One region of the Neobacillus sp. PS2-9 genome, then DNA from elsewhere that is predicted to be linked to it. Evidence: a T-box and tRNA genes for the amino acid it is inferred to sense, from the RefSeq annotation. Region 1 holds a T-box; the other holds one or more tRNA genes.
The links. A T-box is a leader RNA that pairs with one kind of tRNA and senses whether it is charged. The one in region 1 lies ahead of leuS (leucine--tRNA ligase), so its partner is inferred to be a tRNA-Leu.
Positions count from the first base shown of each region.

Region 1 (9,381 bases):
TGCTACCTTGGAAATTAATTTAACACTGTGTGCATGAAGGATATGCTTATTGATTTTATCCGGAAGATTCGTATAAAGAGTATTTATATCCATGTCTCTTAATAATCGCGGGGCTTGATAAATAAAGGAATCAATAACGGAGCCAATGATATTGGTGTTTACTAAACCGTCGATATAAAAACAAACGATCGCTATGTTCTTTTTCTGATGAAAAAAAAATTCTCGTACAATTAAATCTCCATTATCAGTAAGAATCTTTTGGATTAATAATTTATTTTCCTCGTAATTTGCTGTTAATTCTTTTTTTAGATGCTGATCTAGATTATTTTCCATTACTTTACCCTCTCCGTGTAATGAACATTTGAATCTATTCTCTTTATATCCAAACCACTTATAAAATAACCCCTACTAAGGTATGAATGGTGTATAGGGCGTCGACAATAACATTGAGGTGTTTGCAATGGATTTTTATCATTTTTGGCTATACCAATATGTGATAAACACGATATGGTTTTTATGGATAATTGTTGGTGTCGTGATAGTGTTAAACTTTTCGGGGCCAGTGATATTTTGGCTGGTGATGACAGGCAAGGGAAAATCCAAAAAGAAACAAAAAGAAAAACCTAGTCTTAAACAATAAACTTGCTTAAGCTAGGTTTTACATTTCCTATAATGAGAGTTTCACGGTCACGAGCGATAGATAATCATCGCAGAAAAGCAATAAATTTGTTCTTCCTCTTCCTCTTCTGTCATGGCAGCAACGTTATATTTAATATCGAGCAGACTCTGCTCATCAATTCCTCTTAAGAAGCGATTCATTTCTTTTTCTAAATCCTTCTCATGCTCCCGGTCAAATAACTTTACCTGAATCACTGTACTCTCCCTCTCCTTTTTACTATCATTATTTACCATTTTTCTGAATTTTATAAATTAAAGTCTGTAAAAATTTAAGTTTATATTAAGGTTTAACTTGTAAACTCCTAAATGTAAGACATTTGAAAGAGGAAAGGAGCACTACAATTGGATAAAAAACAAAAAATCTCATGGAGTGTAAGTTTTGGTAGTTTAGCCTTAGTGGCAGGAATGGTGTCCTATCTGGGATTATCAAATGGAGATCAAGCAAACAATTCCTTAGCATTAAATCAGGGGCAACCTTCTAACAATAATTCCAATCAGCAGTCACAAGATAATTTTAATTCTCAAGCGCCTGAGGAATCAAATCAAGGGTTTAATCATTCTTTTCGCGGGGATCGTTCCTCTCAATTTAATCAAAATGACCAAAGTTCAGATAATAGTGATCAATTTTCTGGCAATAATGATCAATCCTTTGACAATAGTAATCAGCAAGATCAATTCTCAAATGGTGGCAGTCCTGAGATGGGCCATCATGGCGGATTTGATACTACTACTGGTGGAACCTGATGTACTCCTATCGATTCAACTCTATGAGTACGATTGTTCAAATTTCTATCAATCATGAACTGTTTGCAAATGATATGATGCCCATCTATAAACTATTTGAATTAATAGAGTCGACGTGCAGCCGGTTTCGTGAAGATAGTGAACTTTGTCGGTTAAATCAGCAGGTTGAAAAAGAAGTCACAATTTCTAGTGAAATGTTGTCCATTCTTACCGATGCCTTTCGTTTCTATAAGGAAACAAAAGGTATCTTTAATCCTTGTGTATTAACGTCACTAGAGGACAATGGTTATGCTAGATCGATTGAATATATTAAGGGGCAGGTAGTCGTACCACTCCCTTCAACTGCTGTAAATACGACTCGATCACCATTTACTCTTTATAAAGAACAGCAGACAGTCACACTTCATGACAAAATTGATTTAGGTGGGATTGCCAAAGGCTGGGTCATTGACCGTGCTGCTGAACGCTTGGAAAAGATGGGCTATGGTTTTATTAATGTAGGTGGAGACATTCGGATCTTTGGAGAATTACCTCGTGCAATAAACATAGGAATTGAAAGTCCTTTTGATGAAAAACAAATGCTATCCTCTATTCAGGTGACCAGCGGAGCAGTAGCTACCTCCACCTCAATGAAAAGAAAGTGGATTGTTAATGGCGAGTGGAAGCATCACCTGATTGATCCACGAACGGGTCAGTCATCTGAGAGTGAAATTTTATCTGCTACTATTGCCGCTCCAACCGCTGTAGAAGCTGATGTATGGGCAAAAACCGTCCTTCTTTTAGGAGAAGAGCAAGGTAAAGAGTGGATTAAAGAGAAATGGACACAAGCCGTTTTAATCAATAGGAAAAATGATATTTGGAAAGGAGAAAACTAGTCATATGGAAATGTTTGAGTGGTATATGATTCGAGCGACTGGAACGGTGTCTTATTTACTACTTTACCTTTCTGTCCTTCTCGGCCTGTATTCTCAGGTTCAAAAAAAGAGAAAACAAAAAGTTACCGTTTCCTTGTTTTTGCATGAGGCACTTTCCAACTGGGCACTGATTCTTGTCTTAGGCCATGTTGGTTTTTTGCTCATTGACTCGTATATTTCCTTTCAATGGGTTGAAGTGTTAACACCTTTTAATACAGACTATAAGCCTCTGCCAATGGCAATGGGGACAGTGTCATTGTATTTTTTAATCATGACGATTTCCACCTCAAAAGTACGAAAAAAGATTGGCTATCAAAAATGGCGTAAATTACACGCCTTGAATCCGATTCTCTATATTTTAGTGACGCTGCATGGACTATTCATCGGAACAGACTTCCAAGGGGTTGTCCTTTTAGTCATCAATATACTACCAGCCTTGCTAATAGGTAGCTTGCTTTTTAGAGATAAGTCGACACTTGAAGCAACTCATTGAGATTATAAAAAAACCGATTCTCCAAGGGAAGAATCGGTTTTTTGGTTTATTTCTTTGTTTCACCTGTCCAGTTTAGCATTCCGCCAATCATGTTGCGGACCTTATAGCCTTGTTCCTGCAAATAATAGCAGACATTCCCACTGCGGGCGCTTGAGCGGCAAATAAGAATATATTCTTTATCCTTGTCAAAGTAATCAAGGTTTGCAGGAATATCGCCCATACGAATATGTTTAGCGCCCGGGATCATCCCTCCTGCTACTTCCTCATCTTCCCTTACATCTACAAGATCAAGCTTTTCCCCTGCTTCAAGTTTCTTTTGTAACTCTTCAGGTGTAATAATTTGAATTTCTTCCATGTCATCCATCCCCTTTTTAAGAGTAAAGAGGCTTACCCCATTCGCTTTGGAGGCAGCCTCTTCATTTCATTTAGTTTGCTACAATGTTTACAAGTTTACCCGGAACGGTAATCACCTTGCGAATGGTTTTTCCTTCGATTTGCTCTTTCACTCGATCATCATCCATCGCAATTCCTTCCAACGCTTCCTTACTTGCATCAGTTGGTACCATAAGCTTTGTTTTTACCTTACCATTTACCTGGATTACAATTTCCACTTCGTTATCTACTAACTTCGCTTCATCATAGGCTGGCCACGCTTCATACGAAATAGTTCCACCACTATGACCAAGTTTTTCCCAAAGCTCTTCCGCGATATGCGGAGCAACCGGTGATAGCATTTTAACAAATCCCTCCATATAATCCTTTGGAAGCACAGTCGCTTTGTAGGCTTCATTGATGAATACCATCATTTGAGAAATAGCAGTATTGAAACGTAAGCCCTCGTAATCCTCAGTTACTTTTTTCACGGTCTGATGATAAACCTTTTCCAAATTAGATGCTTCTTCATTTGGCTGGATTTTTGGATTTAACCCTCCATTTTCTTCTACCATCAACCGCCAAATCCGGTCAAGGAAACGACGTGATCCGTCTAAACCATTCGTTGACCACGCAATCGATGCATCAAGTGGTCCCATAAACATTTCATATAAGCGAAGTGTATCAGCACCATGGCTGCTTACAATATCATCCGGATTCACAACATTTCCTTTTGATTTGCTCATTTTTTCATTGTTTTCACCTAAAATCATTCCTTGGTTAAATAGCTTTTGGAATGGTTCTTTTGTTGGTACCACTCCGATATCATACAAGAACTTATGCCAGAAGCGCGCATAAAGCAGGTGAAGTACGGCATGCTCGGCACCACCAATATAGATATCAACAGGAAGCCAGTGGTTTAACTTCTCTTGGGAAGCTAGTGCCTGATCATTTTTCGGATCAATATAACGTAAGTAATACCAGCAGCTGCCTGCCCATTGTGGCATGGTATTTGTTTCGCGGCGGCCTTTTTTACCTGTTTCAGGGTCAACTACATTTACCCAATCCTCAATATTGGCTAATGGAGATTCTCCTGTACCAGATGGTTTGATATCTGTTGTTTTTGGTAATGTCAATGGAAGCTGATCTTCCGGAACAGCAGACATTGTGCCATCTTCCCAGTGGATAATTGGAATCGGCTCACCCCAATAACGCTGACGGCTGAACAACCAATCGCGTAAACGGAAGGTTACCTTCTTTGTTCCGATTCCTTTTTCTTCTAACCAAGCAATCATTTTTGAAATGGCTTCTTCTTTGTTTAAACCATTTAAGAACTCAGAATTGATGTGTTCACCGTCACCAGTATATGCTTCTTTTTCTACATCGCCGCCTGCTACTACTGGTTTAATTGGTAAATTGAACTCCTTCGCAAATTCAAAATCACGCTCGTCATGTGCAGGAACTGCCATGATTGCACCTGTTCCATAGCTTACTAATACATAATCGGCAATCCAGATAGGCATTTTCTCACCATTCGCTGGGTTGATGGCATAGGCACCAGTGAAGACACCCGTTTTTTCCTTCGCAAGGTCTGTACGCTCAAGGTCACTCTTCGTTTTCACCTTATCTAAGTATGCATCCACTGCCGCACGCTGTTCTGCTGTTGTAATTTTATCAACAAAGGAATGCTCTGGAGCAAGAACTGCATAGGTTGCACCGAATAATGTATCTGGACGAGTGGTGAATACAGTAAACGTTTCTTCGTGTCCGTCAATTTGGAAGTTTACTTCAGCGCCTTCTGAACGTCCGATCCAGTTGCGCTGCATTTCTTTCAAGCTTTCTGGCCAATCAAGTTCTTCAAGATCTTCTAATAAGCGGTCACCGTAAGCTGTGATTTTTAACATCCACTGCTTCATTGGGCGGCGCTCTACTGGATGGCCACCACGCTCACTCTTACCATCGATGACTTCTTCATTAGCCAAGACGGTTCCAAGTGCAGGACACCAGTTTACGGCTACTTCATCAATATAGGCTAAGCCTTTTTCGTAAAGTTTTAAGAAAATCCATTGTGTCCATTTATAGTATTCAGGGTCAGTCGTATTCACTTCACGATCCCAATCATAGGAGAATCCTAATGCTTTGATTTGTCTGCGGAAGGTATTGATATTTTTTGCCGTAAATTCAGCCGGATCGTTCCCTGTATCCAATGCGTATTGTTCTGCTGGTAGACCGAATGCATCCCATCCCATTGGGTGAAGGACATTATAGCCTTGCATACGCTTTAAGCGTGAAAGAATATCGGTTGCTGTGTAACCTTCAGGGTGTCCAACGTGTAGGCCAGCACCTGATGGATATGGAAACATATCTAACGCGTAGAATTTGCGTTTATCATATTCTTCACTTGTTTTAAATGTTTTTTCTACTTCCCATTTCTTTTGCCATTTCTTTTCGACTTGTTGATGATCGAAACTCATACTGCTTTCCTCCTAGCTAGATAAAAATAAAAAATCCCCTCATCCCAAAAAGGGACGAGAGGATTGTATGTATCTTCCCGCGGTACCACCCACATTAGTGCTTATGCACTCACTTCATTCATCCTTAACGCGGAATACGGCAAACATTACTGTTCCTTCATGTTTGCAACTCAAAGGCGAGTTCATGATGTACCCGGTTGACTTTCACCAGCCGTCAACTCTCTTCGTACGGGTATGGACCACTACTACTCCTAGTCACTGTCTTTTCAATATGAAGTATTACGGTTATTGTATTAAATTTATCATAAGTATGCAAGTAAACATAGCCTAATTTCAGAATTGACCAAATCCCACCGATTTAAACTATAAAAAGACATTTAGGCCTGGATCAGGTATATTCCTTTTCAAATTATGTGTTGATTGCCTCTTGAAGTACCTCTAAAGTTACCTTTTTTTATTTCTTCCTTTCTTACTTGTCACTTTCGGAGGTTTACTTGTCTAAATCCATGATTACTCGTCTATTTTTCATTTTACTCGTCAACCTTCTCACTTTACTCGTCACTATCCACATTTTACTTGCAAACTACTAAACTACACCCAATTCTCCATAAAAAATACCACATTATTCAAGGACTGTGATGGGACAGAATTATATAAAAAGAACAAAGGAGACCGGCTCCTTTGTCCAATTGTCCAGGTGGGATGGACAAACTCCTACATTTGTCCATGGATGGTGCCTGACACCATTTTTGTTTTTAAAGTGCGGTCATAGATCAAAGTGGTTACGATTGCAATGACGAATAGTCCTATAAGGACGATAAATAGGGCTGAAATATCGTAAATGTCTACGATTATTCCTCCAAGCAGAGGTCCAATCATCCTTCCGCCGGTGGCAGTGCTGTTGACGATTCCTTGATAGAAGCCTTCGCGTCCTTTAGGTGCAAGGTTAAAGGCAACGGTCGGTACAGCAGGCCAGATAAACATTTCTCCTATTGTTAAGATAATCATTGCAACTAAAAGTCCAGAAAAAGCATTTGCCTTTCCTGCAACAATAAACGAAACGATAAAAATACCAATCCCGATAAGCATTTGAAGCTTCAGTGAGGATGATAGTCGCTTCAATACCCCATTTAAGAGTGGCTGCCCTAAAACGATAATGGCACCATTGATTGTCCATAACAAGCTATATTGACTTAACGAAATGTTGATTTCCTGTGTATAAGATGAAATCGTTGTTGACCACTGAACGTATGCGACCCAGCAAAGTAAGTACCCTATGCACAGAATTAACAATGCTTGCAGATTATTTCTGTTTTTTACAACTGGTCCATCTGTGTCACTTATTGGCTTAGCTGAAGCGGTAGCGATTCCTTTATAACCAAACACAGCAATGAGAAGAAAGATGATATACATGATCGTATTGGCAAGGAAGATGAGCTGGAAGGAATAATCTGCTACAATCCCGCCCAAAGCTGCTCCTACTGCTACCCCAAGATTTTGAGCCACATAGATTGCGTTAAATGCTTTGCGACCGCCCTCTACCCAAACGGTGCCCGCCATCGCGTACATTGCTGGAAATACCACCCCAGAACCAAAGCCAATGATGGTTAAAAACACAATATATGCTGGCCAGCCATGCCAAAACGTCAGGCCTATCAGCGCAGCGAGCGTAATACCAATTCCCAAAATGATAGATTTATAGCCGCCTATTTTGTCAAATAGACTGCCGCCATAAAGGTTTCCGATGACACTGGCTGCCGAGTTAAGCATCAAGACAACACCAGCAACGGATAAGGATTTACCTAAATGATCGTGAATATAGATTGTATTTAAAGGCCATAAAAAAGAAGAGCCTGTTACATTCACTGCCATCCCGATGATTAAGAGCCATAAGGCACGTGGCATGAAAAACGCTCCTTTACAATTAGCTATTATTTCAATTCCCAAAGAAATATATTATTCCTTTTTCAGCGGAAGTGCAATTATTTTTCATTGCCAGCACCGGGTAAATGTTCGCTGGATTTCTAGTCAATTCACTGAATTTCGATAGATTCCGCCAAAGTTGAGATTTATTCCGCCAACTTTGCAGTTTATTCCGCCAACTTCGAATGGAATTCCGCCAACTCTGCAGTTTATTCCGCCAACTTTGAATGGAATTCCGCCAACTTTGCAGTTTATTCCGCCAACTCTGAATGGAATTCCGCCAACTTTGCACTTTATTCCGCCGACCTAAAAATTAGAACTCTAAAATTGACTCACCACAATTAATTTGACAAAATAAACGCAAGAAAACACTGTTTCTCACGAAGAAACAGTGTTTTCTACAACGTTACCTAAGGCTCTTTCCATTCTTATTCCTTCTTGGCGGGACGAATAAGATGATTAATGGAAAAGTCTATTTTTTTACAGGCGGTACAACAGGTGCTTGAGCAGGGAAATAACTATTTACTGCCTTATCTTTTTTCTTCTCATTTACCTTTTCATCCAGGACTGCTTTTTTCACTTTTTCAATTTCCTTATCCAGCTCATCCATGTTAACGCCTTTTTTCACAAGTTCTTCAGTAGCTAAGCGGATGGCTTTATTGGACTGCTCAATAGAGATTCGTAACGAATCCATCGACCCTTGTGGATTATGAAAGCCTGCAGAGTTTTCAGCTGCAATAATATCCCAGAACCATTGTCCCTTGCGTACAAATTCCTGTGCTTGTTTAATTTTCTCTTGGCTTACCCCAGTAGTAATCATTTTGTTTACATAATAGTGAGAGGTGGTTGAAACGTCCTGTGCTTCGTGTAATGCACTAACATTTGCCTCTTGAATCTCAAGAACACGATCTTTTAATTTGTCTAAATCACGGTCCCCGTGGCACTGGCCGCAAGAGGTTTGCATCGTTTTTAGTGGAGACGTCCACCAGTGTGATGTGATCTTTCTTTTTCCATCGACGCGTTCATACGGCATGTGGCAATCTGCACAGGAAACATTAGCTTTACCATGTGTACCGGATGAGTGTGTTTCATATTCAGGATGTTGTGCTTTTAACATAGGAGTACCAGAAATATTACTTACCCAGTCCTTCTCAAAACCGTTTTCTTTTGCAATCGTATTATAGTATTCATACATTTCTTCCGGCTTAAATCCTTTTGTCCAAGGGAAGGTTACTTCACTATTCTTTGAAGCAAAGTAATACTCCACATGACATTGTCCACATACATAACTGCGCATATCATTTTTCGTTGGTTTGGATACATCTACTCCCTTAGCTTCTAAAGCTTTATAAAAACTAGGACGTGTCACTCGCAAGTCCATCGTTTTTGGGTCATGGCAATCAGAGCAGCCAATTGGAGAGTGTCCCATCGCTTCACCCTTTGGCCAAATATCCTTGTTAAAATTGGCCCCCCAATAGCTATCGCCCATTTCCTCAATCATTTTTGGAACAGCCGTTGATTTACATGTATAACAAGAACCTACAGATTTATCAGTAATTCGTTTAATATTACGAATATCTTCTAATGCATACGTATGCCCACGCTCTTCGTTATACTCGGTTGCAAATCCATAACCATTAAACAAAATCGGCAGCAATGGCTCTTTATCCTCATCATACTTGCTGCGTTTGACAGAGCCACCGTATGTTGTATCTTCCATCTTTTCATTTTTCTTATAACTGTTGTACTGTAGCGGAAATAAGTCTTTGAATGCTTCATTACT
Region 1 is NZ_CP133269.1:1,299,485-1,308,865, reverse strand. It holds gene RCG25_RS06455 (spore germination protein) at 1-333, opposite strand, end outside; gene RCG25_RS06450 (sporulation protein Cse60) at 688-873, opposite strand; gene RCG25_RS06445 (hypothetical protein) at 1,021-1,422, shown strand; gene RCG25_RS06440 (FAD:protein FMN transferase) at 1,422-2,297, shown strand; gene RCG25_RS06435 (ferric reductase-like transmembrane domain-containing protein) at 2,302-2,829, shown strand; gene RCG25_RS06430 (rhodanese-like domain-containing protein) at 2,876-3,184, opposite strand; gene leuS (leucine--tRNA ligase) at 3,255-5,675, opposite strand; T-box leader at 5,723-5,943, opposite strand; gene RCG25_RS06420 (MDR family MFS transporter) at 6,390-7,580, opposite strand; gene RCG25_RS06415 (ammonia-forming cytochrome c nitrite reductase subunit c552) at 8,071-9,381, opposite strand, start outside.

Region 2 (5,087 bases), 1.5 Mb from region 1:
TTCACATCAGACTTAAAGGACCGCCTGCGCGCGCTTTACGCCCAATAATTCCGGACAACGCTTGCCACCTACGTATTACCGCGGCTGCTGGCACGTAGTTAGCCGTGGCTTTCTGGTTAGGTACCGTCAAGGTACCGGCAGTTACTCCGGTACTTGTTCTTCCCTAACAACAGAGCTTTACGACCCGAAGGCCTTCATCGCTCACGCGGCGTTGCTCCATCAGACTTTCGTCCATTGTGGAAGATTCCCTACTGCTGCCTCCCGTAGGAGTCTGGGCCGTGTCTCAGTCCCAGTGTGGCCGATCACCCTCTCAGGTCGGCTACGCATCGTCGCCTTGGTGAGCCGTTACCTCACCAACTAGCTAATGCGCCGCGGGCCCATCTGTAAGTGTCAGCCGAAACCGACTTTCAGCTTTTCCTCATGAGAGAAAAGGATTATCCGGTATTAGCACCGGTTTCCCGGTGTTATCCCAGTCTTACAGGCAGGTTGCCCACGTGTTACTCACCCGTCCGCCGCTAACCACCGAAGTGGTTCGCTCGACTTGCATGTATTAGGCACGCCGCCAGCGTTCGTCCTGAGCCAGGATCAAACTCTCCAAGAAAGTTGATTAGCTCATTTTGTTACGTTGGCTTAGTTTCATAAGAAACTAATATTTTTTTGTTTGTTGACGTTTTTGTTTGTTTAGTTTTCAAAGAACAATTTTCGAAACAAGTTTTGGAGCGGGTGATGGGAATCGAACCCACTACATCAGCTTGGAAGGCTGAGGTTTTACCAGTAAACTACACCCGCATATAATTATTAAAGTTTGTTAAATGGTCGGGAAGACAGGATTCGAACCTGCGACCCCTTGGTCCCAAACCAAGTGCTCTACCAAGCTGAGCTACTTCCCGTAATAAGAATGGCGCGCCCGAAAGGAGTCGAACCCATAACCTTCTGATCCGTAGTCAGACGCTCTATCCAATTGAGCTACGGGCGCAACTTTTAAAATCAACTTTCAAAGTATATCATACCCAGTTTAGTTTGTCAATAAAGTTTTTGGTGCGGCCGAGAGGACTTGAACCTCCACGGGGTTGCCCCCACTAGGCCCTCAACCTAGCGCGTCTGCCATTCCGCCACGACCGCATTATAATTAGCGACAAAAACAATCATAACACGATAGCTACTCTATTTCAAGAGGAAATGTTTGGTTGGTGCGGGTGAAGGGAGTCGAACCCCCACGCCTTGCGGCGCCAGATCCTAAGTCTGGTGCGTCTGCCAATTCCGCCACACCCGCATATTTAGTTAAAATGGTGAGCCATGAAGGACTCGAACCTTCGACCCTCTGATTAAAAGTCAGATGCTCTACCAACTGAGCTAATGGCTCATACTAAGATGTTTCACTAATCTTTAATAACCCTTAGTCAGATGCTCAAAAGAACTTCCGTACTTTTTCGCAGATTGTCGCAGAAGCTTATCAATGCAGTAAGCAATCTGCTCTACCAACTGAGCTAATGGCTCATTTCATCTAAAACTGAGCAATTGGCTCATTAAAGAAAAATGGCTGGGCTAGCTGGATTTGAACCAACGCATGTCGCAGTCAAAGTGCGATGCCTTACCGCTTGGCTATAGCCCAATATTATAAGAAGTAACTATAAAGATTAAAAAACAGGAAATGAGTCAATGTCACTCCCCGTCCCTGATGACCCTTACGGGATTCGAACCCGTGTTACCGCCGTGAAAGGGCGGTGTCTTAACCGCTTGACCAAAGGGCCATAAAATATATTATGGCGGAGAAGGAGGGATTTGAACCCTCGCGCCGGTCACCCGACCTACACCCTTAGCAGGGGCGCCTCTTCAGCCTCTTGAGTACTTCCCCATAATGGCTCCGCAGGTAGGACTCGAACCTACGACCGATCGGTTAACAGCCGATAGCTCTACCACTGAGCTACTGCGGAATATTGATTATTTCGTTTCAACAAGGTGTTTGCCCTGTCGACTCTTTACATTATAATGACGGTTCAACAGAAAGTCAACATAGATTTTAGATAAAATTTAATTACAGATTTTTCACTCTAGCCTACTATTATTTCCTTAGCTTTCACAAGCTTGCCTCGGCATTTGCCGCATACATATCTGCTGGTATTGATACTTCTTTTTCTTGTATAGGTGATCTCGCAATTGGAGCACTGGTATATTAGGAGTTTTTTCGCTGAACGTTTTACCTTTTTATCCGGGAGCTGAGAACAGAATCGAGGAGCTTTTGTTTTTTTTAACATAGCCTTAAAGTCTGCATCTTTATGTTGATAACCTTTCCCCTCAAGATGAAGATGATAATGACAAAGCTCGTGTTTAATTATGCCGATTAGCTCATCTTCCCCTAACTGCTCTAAATATTTTCTATTGATTTCTATATTATGTGTCCCTAGTAGATATCTTCCTCCTGTAGACCGTAATCTCGGATTAAAGGTCGCTTGGTGACAAAAAGGTTTTCCAAATGACTCATAAGAAATCTTTTCGACTAATATTTGCAATTCCTGCTCGGTCATTTTACCTTTCACCCCTTTTATTGCGAACGTGACAACCTATTATAGCATATATTGTTTATACCATTAATGGTGACGAACTTTTCGGGAGGTTTCATTATGCCAAATTGGTTGCAAAACCAAATGAAAAGGGCTTTCTATGAGAAGGACCGCTACCAGATCAAACTATTAAACCAGTGCTGGTTTTTTTACAGAAAAAAACACTACTCATAAGAAATGCGCAAGCGCCTTGGTCAGCCCCGACAGGCAAATGTTCTTCGGCAAAAAAAGTCGCTCTTTGACTTTTATTGCCGAAGGTTATTTGACCCGAGGGGCTAGGCGCTGGAGCTGGACAATTCTCGAAGTCGAGTTTGTCCTTTCTTATTATATAAAAAAGCAGTGTTTCCTTTTTTCATTATTGTTTTGACGGCGGCAGCATCGTTAACGCCACTCGGCCTTTTTTCATATCAACTGAATCTACCCATACCGTTACTACGTCACCAACAGAAACAATATCTAGTGGATGTTTGACAAAGCGGTTACTTAGCTTAGATATGTGAACAAGGCCATCCTGTTTCACGCCGATATCTACAAACGCACCAAAATCAACGACATTTCGAACTGTACCTTGAAGCTCCATTCCCGCCTTCAAGTCTTCGAGCTTTAAAACGTCTTTTTTCAGTAGTGGTCTTGGTAAATCATCACGTGGATCACGTTCAGGTCTGACTAAAGCATCAATAATATCCTTTAAGGTTAACTCACCAATCGATAACTCTTCAGAAACAGACTTTAGATCAAGTCCGCTAAGTGCGACTTTTAATGCTTCCGTTCCTAAGTCATCCGTTGTAAAGCCTAACTTTGATAATAACTTCTTAACCTCATCATAGTTCTCTGGATGAATGCCCGTGCGGTCTAGCGGCTGCTTCCCATCTAATACCCTTAAGAAACCAATCGCTTGCTCATAAGTTTTTGCACCTAGACGAGGGACTTTCTTTAATTGAACCCTGCTGGTGAATTTCCCTTCCTCTTCACGCTTCTTAACAATGTTGTTTGCAGCTGTTTTATTAAGACCTGCCACATACTGTAGCAAGGAGGAAGAAGCAGTATTTACATTTACACCTACATGGTTAACTGCTGTCTCAACGACAAAATGGAGTGATTCGGATAAACGTTTTTGCGTTACGTCATGCTGGTACTGACCAACACCCACTGATTTCGGGTCAATCTTCACCAACTCGGCAAGCGGATCCTGCAAACGTCTTGCTATAGAAACAGCACTTCTTTCTTCAACCTGGAAATTAGGAAACTCTTCTCTAGCAATGTCAGAGGCAGAGTACACACTAGCCCCCGCTTCATTCACAATTAAATAAAAGATTTCCTCATTCATTTCTTTTAAGATATCAGCAACAAACTGTTCCGTTTCCCTTGAAGCTGTTCCATTTCCGATTGCAGCCATCTCTACCTTATACTCGCGCAGAATAGAAATAAACTTTTCACGGGCTTCTTTTGTTTTCGAAACCGGTGGATGCGGATAAATTACATCAATCTTTAATACCTTACCCGTTTCATCAACGACTGCTAATTTACAGCCTGTCCTGTATGCAGGGTCGACACCGATAACCACTTTTCCTTTTAACGGCGGCTGCAATAACAGATTCCTTAAGTTTTCAGAGAAAATATGTATGGCTTGTTCTTCCCCTTTTTCGGTTAACTCACTACGAATTTCGCGTTCGATCGATGGCTGAATAAGTCTCTTATAACTATCTTCAAGCGCCTCTACTACAACCTGTGCTACTGGAGAGTGTTGATTGCGAATCCATTTTTTTGAAAGGTAGGTCAAAATTAAATCGACATTCATTTTGATTGATACCTTCAGGATGTCTTCCTTCTCCCCGCGATTCAAAGCAAGCGTGCGGTGAGGCACAATTTTATTAACGGGTTCTTCATATTCATAGTACATTTCGTACACGTTTTTCTCATCTTTTTCCGCATCTTTTACAACTGAGGCAACGGTGCCAGATTTAAATGTCTCTTTGCGAATCCATTTGCGGCTTTCCGCATCATCTGAAACCATTTCTGCAATGATGTCTTTCGCACCAGCAATTGCCTCTTCAATTGTGAGAACTTGTTTTTCCTCGGATAAGAATTCCTTTGCTTTTCCTTCGATACTCTCTTTTGAAAAAGTCATCAACCACTCCGCAAAAGGCTCTAGTCCTTTTTCTTTCGCAACTGTCGCTTTTGTCCGTCTCTTTTGTTTATACGGGCGGTATAAATCTTCCACTTCTTGAAGCTTTTCAGCTTTTGTAATAGCTTGATTGAGCTCGTCCGTTAGTTTTCCTTGCTCCCCAATAATTCGAAGGACCTCTTCTTTTCTTTGTTCAAGATTCTGTATGTACTGCCATCTCTCTAAAATATTTCGGATTTGAACTTCATCAAGAGCTCCTGTCATTTCCTTGCGGTAACGAGCGATGAAGGGAACGGTGTTACCTTCGTCAAGTAATGAAATGACGCTCTTCACTTGTTTATAAGAAATTGCTTGTTCAGTAGCGATTTTTCTTAGTAATTGATCATCTTTTACAACCGTAT
Region 2 is NZ_CP133269.1:4,987,507-4,992,593, forward strand. It holds rRNA gene RCG25_RS24840 (16S ribosomal RNA) at 1-601, opposite strand, end outside; tRNA gene RCG25_RS24845 (tRNA-Gly) at 716-789, opposite strand; tRNA gene RCG25_RS24850 (tRNA-Pro) at 814-890, opposite strand; tRNA gene RCG25_RS24855 (tRNA-Arg) at 900-976, opposite strand; tRNA gene RCG25_RS24860 (tRNA-Leu) at 1,037-1,122, opposite strand; tRNA gene RCG25_RS24865 (tRNA-Leu) at 1,189-1,273, opposite strand; tRNA gene RCG25_RS24870 (tRNA-Lys) at 1,288-1,363, opposite strand; tRNA gene RCG25_RS24875 (tRNA-Gln) at 1,538-1,612, opposite strand; tRNA gene RCG25_RS24880 (tRNA-Glu) at 1,680-1,751, opposite strand; tRNA gene RCG25_RS24885 (tRNA-Ser) at 1,765-1,855, opposite strand; tRNA gene RCG25_RS24890 (tRNA-Asn) at 1,860-1,934, opposite strand; gene RCG25_RS24895 (SprT family protein) at 2,052-2,525, opposite strand; gene cmpA (cortex morphogenetic protein CmpA) at 2,622-2,735, shown strand; gene RCG25_RS24905 (Tex family protein) at 2,917-5,087, opposite strand, start outside.
Region 2: it has a tRNA-Leu gene. The T-box ahead of leuS (leucine--tRNA ligase) is inferred to sense a tRNA for this amino acid. The anticodon was not compared.